Regions from separate parts of the Kitasatospora sp. NPDC017646 genome, predicted to be linked through region 2. Evidence: riboswitches for the same ligand, from Rfam matches in the RefSeq annotation. Region 2 holds a riboswitch; the other holds the start of a gene.
The links. Region 2 has a riboswitch for thiamine pyrophosphate ahead of thiC (phosphomethylpyrimidine synthase ThiC). Riboswitches for the same ligand answer to the same signal wherever they lie in the genome.
Positions count from the first base shown of each region.

Region 1: another riboswitch for thiamine pyrophosphate. It lies ahead of ACH4J0_RS08835 (purine-cytosine permease family protein); the one in region 2 lies ahead of thiC (phosphomethylpyrimidine synthase ThiC).

Region 1 covers NZ_JBIRJC010000004.1:129,983-133,155, forward strand. The annotation lists gene ACH4J0_RS08830 (S1C family serine protease) at 1-1,632, opposite strand, end outside; TPP riboswitch at 1,841-1,989, shown strand; gene ACH4J0_RS08835 (purine-cytosine permease family protein) at 1,982-3,173, shown strand, end outside.
Region 2 covers NZ_JBIRJC010000004.1:346,568-349,740, reverse strand. The annotation lists gene thiC (phosphomethylpyrimidine synthase ThiC) at 13-1,821, opposite strand; TPP riboswitch at 1,816-1,951, opposite strand; gene ACH4J0_RS09795 (DUF5326 family protein) at 2,117-2,317, opposite strand; gene ACH4J0_RS09790 (hypothetical protein) at 2,583-3,173, shown strand, end outside.

The DNA.
Region 1 (3,173 bases), 220 kb from region 2:
GAGCTTGGCGTAGACCGGCTTGCCGGTCTTGATCAGGGTGTCCGCGACCCACTTGGCCTGGTTGATCGGGATGGCGAAGCCCAGGCCGATGCTGCCGGCCCGGCCGTTGGCGGAGGCGTTGGACTGGATCGCCGAGTTGATGCCGATCACCGCGCCGCTGGAGTCGAGCAGCGGGCCGCCGGAGTTGCCGGGGTTGATCGAGGCGTCGGTCTGCAGGGCGTTCATGTACGAGGCCTGCGAGCCGGTCTCGTCGCCGGAGGCGACCGGGCGGTCCTTGGCGCTGACGATGCCACTGGTGACGGTGGACTCCAGGCCGTACGGCGCGCCGATCGCGATCGTGGCGTCGCCGACGTTGACCTTGTCGGAGTCGGCCAGGGCCAGCGGCGCCAGCTTGGCCTTCGGCGGGTTGTCGATCTTGACCACGGCGACGTCGTAGCCCTCGGCGTGGCCCAGCACCGAGGCGCTGTAGGACGTGCCGTCGGCGAACTTGACGGTCAGTTTGCCGCCGTTGAGCGTCGGCGCGACCACGTGGTTGTTGGTGAGGATGTGGCCCTCGGTGTCGAAGACGAAGCCGGTGCCGGTGCCCGACTCCTGGGAGCCCTGCGCCTTGATGGTGACGACGCTGGGCAGCGCCTTCTGCGCGATGCTGGCGATGGAGCCGGGCGCGGGCTCGTTCTTCTGGGTGTTGCTGGCCTGGACGGTGGTGCTGCGGTGGTCGTCGACCGAGCTGCTGCTGTTGGCGTGGTCGGTGGCGACCACGCCGATCGCGCCGCCCGCGACACCGGCGACCAGTGCGACGGCCGCGAGCAGGGCCACCAGGCCGCCGCGCTTCTTGCGCGGGCCGCCGGAGCCGGTCGGGCCGCCGGGGTAGTCGGCCGGGTAGCCGAGCGGGCCGTTCGGGCCGCCGGGGTAGCCCGCGCCGCCGGCGGCGGCGTCGTGGCCGCCCCAGCCGCCGAGCGGCTGGCCGGCACCGAAGGGGTGGTGGCCGTGCGCGGCGGGCCCGCCGGCGGCCGGAGCACCGTACGGCTCCTGGGCGTTGGCGACGGGCACGCCGTGGGTCGGGGTCGCGTACGGGTTGGCACCCGGCGGCACGGCGGGCGCGGCCGGAGCGGCGGCCTGCGCGGCCACGGCCGGGGCGGGCGCGGCCGGGGCGGGCGACGCGGACGGCAGGACCGGGGGCGGGGCGTCGATGTAGCCGGTGACCGGGTCGACGGCCGGCTCCTGGACGTCGGGCGCGGCCGGGGCCTCCGGCGCGGGGACCTTGGTGAAGGCGACGGTGGGCTTGTGCCCGCCCCCGGCCGGAGCGGCCTCGGCGACCGGCGCGGCGTCGGCCGCGGTCGGTACGGCCACCGGCTCGGCCGTCGGCTCTGGGACCCGGCTGAAGGCCATGGTCGGCTTGTGCCCGCTGTCCGCCGCCGGAGCACCGTCGACCGGAGCCGCGTCCGCCGCCGACGGCTCGGCCGCCGGGTCGGCACCCGGCTCGGCCACGGGCTCGGGCACCCGGTTGAAGGCCATGGTCGGCTTGTGCCCGCCCTGAGCGGTGCCGTCGGAAGCGGCGCCCGCCGCCTCATCGGCCCCCGCGGGCTGCTCCCCCTGCGGCCCGGTGGGCCCAACCTCGCGCTCGGTGCTCACGGACGACCTCCATAGCTGACAGATCCAAGGACCATAGTTTTTCGCACCGACGATTCGATTGCCGTAAGGACCCCTCTGAAGAACTCATAAGAATCCTTAGCCGTCACCGACGGCCGGGGGCTCCCCACCCCCGCCCGGCGTCCCGCGATGCGGACCGCGCACCCGTGGCCTTTGGCGTTCGTACCCGTGCCGGTTAGCCTGTCGCTCCAAACTGACACGCGGGAGCTTGGACCCACCAGGCTGAGAGTGCGCATGTCGACGGTACGCCAGGCGAACGGCAGGCTGACCGTCGAGGGGGCGCTGACCGCCGGAACCTGTCCGGGTAATGCCGGCGTAGGGAGTATCGGCCATGCCGCCTGCTTCGCCATCCTCTTCTTCGGGCGCCTCCGCGTCCAAGGAATTCCCCGACCTCCCCGCCGGCTCGGCCACGGCCACGGCGCTGCTCGACCAGCGGGTCGAGGCGCCGCTGGTCCTGGACACCGAACCGCCGCGCACCCTGCGCTTCCGGGACCACTTCGCGCTCTGGATGAACCTCGGCGTCAGCCTGATCGGCTTCTCGACCGCGGCCACCGTGCTCGGTGAGAAGGGCAGCGAACTGTCGCTGGCCGCCGCGGTGACCGCGATCGTGACCGGTACGGCGGTCGGCACCGCGATGCTCGGCGTGGCCGCGCTGATCGGCGCCCGGACCGGCGCCCCTGCGATGGCCAACCTGCGCGGGCTGTTCGGCACCCGGCTGTCCTACCTGCCGACCGTGCTGAACATCGTCCAGTGCATCGGCTGGGGCGTGTTCGAGCTGCTGACCATCGCGGCCGGCGCGCAGACCGTCGCCCACACCACCGGCTACCGCTGGCTGTTCGTGCTGCTCGCGGGCGCGCTGACCACCGCGCTGACGATCTGGCCGCTGGGCTCGATCACGGTGCTGCGCCGCTTCGTGGCCGGGGCGGTCGCGGTCGCGATGGTGTACTTCACCGTCCAGCTGGGCCGGCAGGGCGTGCCCGACCCGGGCGCGGGCAACTGGCACGGCTTCCTGGGAGCCACCGACGCGATGATCGCGGTGTCGATCTCCTTCGTCCCGATGGCCGCCGACTACACCCGGCACTCGCGCACCCCCCGCTCCTCCTTCTGGGGCAGCTTCTCCGGCTACACCGTCGCCCAGGTCTGGTGTTACGTCCTCGGCCTGATGGCGCTGCTGCAGTCCGACGGCGACCCGGGCCGGATCTTCGACTCCTTCCTCGGCGTCTGGGCCGGCTGGCTGTTCCTGCTGGTGCTGGTGCTGCGCGAGACCGACCAGTCCTTCGCCAACGTGTACTCGACCGCGATGTCGCTGCAGAACCTGCTGCCGCGGGTCGACCGCCGGGTGCTGAGCGGCGGGATCGGCGTGCTGACCACCGTGCTGGCACTGCGGATCGACCGGTTCACCGACACGTACAGCAACTTCCTCGGCCTGATCGGCTCGGTGTTCGTGCCGCTGCTGGCGGTGCTGGCGGTGGACTACTTCTTCGGCGCCGGCCGGCACGGCTGGGACCTCTCCGAGCGGGCGC
Region 2 (3,173 bases):
TGGGCAGTGGCGTCAGTCGGCGAGCGGGAGATAGACCCGGTTGCCCTGCTCGGCGAACTCCTCGGACTTGGCCTGCATGCCAGCCAGGGCTTCGGCGTCGTACTCGGTGTTCACGGACTTGTCGCCGTACAGCTCTGTGATGCTTTTGCTGATCTTCATCGAGCAGAACTTCGGGCCGCACATCGAGCAGAAGTGGGCCGTCTTGGCGGGTTCGGCGGGGAGGGTCTCGTCGTGGAAGTCACGGGCGGTCTCCGGGTCGAGGGCCAGGTTGAACTGGTCCTCCCAGCGGAACTCGAAGCGGGCGTCGGAGAGGGCGTCGTCCCAGGCCTGGGCGCCGGGGTGGCCCTTGGCGAGGTCGGCGGCGTGGGCGGCGATCTTGTAGGTGATCACGCCGGTCTTGACGTCGTCCCGGTTGGGCAGGCCCAGGTGCTCCTTGGGCGTGACGTAGCAGAGCATCGCGGTGCCCCACCAGGCGATCATCGCGGCGCCGATGCCCGAGGTGATGTGGTCGTAGCCGGGGGCGACGTCGGTGGTGAGGGGGCCGAGGGTGTAGAACGGCGCCTCGTCGCAGATCTCCTTCTGGAGATCCATGTTCTCCTTGATCTTGTTCATCGGGACGTGGCCCGGGCCCTCGATCATCACCTGGACGTCGTGCTCGCGGGCGATCCGGCCGAGCTCGCCGAGGGTCTGGAGCTCGGCGAACTGCGCCTCGTCGTTGGCGTCCGCGATGGAGCCCGGGCGCAGGCCGTCACCCAGCGAGAAGGTGACGTCGTAGGAGGCCAGGATGGAGCAGAGTTCCTCGAAGTTGGTGTAGAGGAAGTTCTCCTGGTGGTGCGCCAGGCACCACGCGGCCATGATGGAGCCGCCGCGCGAGACGATGCCGGTCTTGCGGCGCGCGGTCAGCGGGACGTACCGCAGCAGCACGCCGGCGTGGACGGTCATGTAGTCGACGCCCTGCTCGCACTGCTCGATGACGGTGTCCCGGTAGACCTCCCAGCTCAGCTCCTCGGCCTTGCCGTCGACCTTCTCCAGGGCCTGGTACAGCGGCACGGTGCCGATCGGCACGGGGGAGTTGCGCAGGATCCACTCGCGGGTGGTGTGGATGTTGCGGCCGGTGGAGAGGTCCATGACGGTGTCGGCGCCCCAGCGGGTGGCCCAGGTCATCTTCTCCACCTCCTCCTCGATCGAGGAGGTGACGGCGGAGTTGCCGATGTTGGCGTTGATCTTCACCAGGAAGTTGGTGCCGATGACGGCCGGTTCCACCTCGGGGTGGTTCACGTTGACCGGGATGACGGCCCGGCCGCGGGCCACCTCCGCGCGCACGAACTCGGGCTCCAGGCCTTCGCGCAGCGCCACGAACTCCATCTCCGGCGTCACCACACCGCGCTTGGCGTAAGCGAGTTGAGTGACGGCGGCGCCACCGCGGCCGCGCAGCGGGCGGCGCGGGCGGCCGGGGAAGACGGCGTCCAGGTTGCGCAGGTTGCCGCCGCGCGGCGAGGTGTGCTTGATCCCGTCGTCCTCGGGGCGCGCCTCGCGGCCGTCGTACTCCTCGACGTCCCCGCGCTGGCGGATCCAGGGGTCGCGCAGGGCGGGCAGGCCGCGCCGCACGTCGGGCTCGTAGCCGGGGTCGGTGTACGGGCCGGAGGTGTCGTACAGCGGGACGGTCCGGCCGTTGGTGAGCTGCACCTCGCGGTACGGGACCCGCAGGTCGGGGCGGGATCCGTCGCGGTACGCCTTGCGCCAGGCCGGCGTGGGATAGCCGGTGCGCTCGCTGCTGGGGGCGCTCTGGGCAGACTGCGGCTGTGCTTCGAACGTGGTCATCTGACCTCTACTCCCTACGCCGGCATTACCCGGTCCAGGTTCCTGCGGTCGACGCAGCCGTCGGTCCGTCCGTCGACGTCCCGGTCAGCGCCCTCTCAGCCCGGTGCTCCGAGCTCCCGCGTCGCAGGCGGTGTTGCCTGCACATGACGCCAACACGGTAGCGAGCCGATCGCCGCAGGTCCAGACGGTCCCCGAACGGAGCCGCCACGCGAAGTCGGTGCGAAGGCCGAGGCCCGGCCCCCGCGGACGGGGTGCCGGGCCTCCGGAGGTGCTCCGCGCGGCGGGCGGAGCGGGGTCAGCTCTTGGCGGCCTTCTTCACCAGGATCACCACGGCCGCCGCGATGCCGACGACCACCAGCAGCTTGATCACGATGCTCAGCAGGGCGCCGACCACGCCGAACACGAAGGCGATGATGTTCCAGGCCAGCACCAGGACCAGCACCGGGATGACGATGTTGCGCACCCAGGAGGGCAGCGACTTCCAGAGCTCAGCCATGTCGGTTCCTCTTCTCCCCTCGGGCCGGCTGCCGTCCGGTGCCGCATCCCGCTTGCTTTCGATGCTTCGATCGTACGGGGGCACGAGCGGCGGTACGAGGGCCAACGGCCCGGAGAGAACCCCGAGATCACCCCGATCCCGACCCCCGGGGAGATCCCCGAAAAACCTTCCGCCGGCACTACAACCCAGCCCGGGCCCAGGTGTCCAACAGGTACCGGACTCTCCGGAACAGCCCTGTACGACAGCCTTACCAGGGGGACCAGACATGCGTGTTCGCAGCGCCACCACCCTGACCGTCCTCACCGCCCTCAGCCTGAGCGGCCCGACCCTGACCGCCGCCCCGGCCCTCGCCGCCCCGGCCGCGTCGACGGCCTGGGCCGACGACGTCACCGCCGCCGGCGGCTTCGTCGGAATGAGCCCGACCCGAGTCCTGGACACCCGCGACCCGTACACCGTCCCGAACGGCACTTCCCGCCCGCTCGCCGCCCAGGAGTACTACACGACCCCGCTCGTCGCCTTCAGCTCGCACATGCCGCCCACCACCTACCCGGTGGTGCCCGCCGACGCCACGGCCGTGGTGGTCAACGTGACCGCGACCGATCCGACCGCGAACGGCTACCTCTCGCTCAGCGCCGCCCCGGGGGCGCCCGGCAGCCTCCCGGCCACCTCCAGCCTCGACTTCGCGCCGGGCCGGACGGTCTCCAACCTGGTCACGGTCGCGGTCACCCCTGGCACCGACCCGACCGTCACCGTCTTCAACAGTGCCGGGACCACCGACGTGATCCTCGACGTCGTCGGCTACTACCGCCCGGCCGCCACCGACCGGCACACCGCGCTGACCCCGACCCGCCTCGCC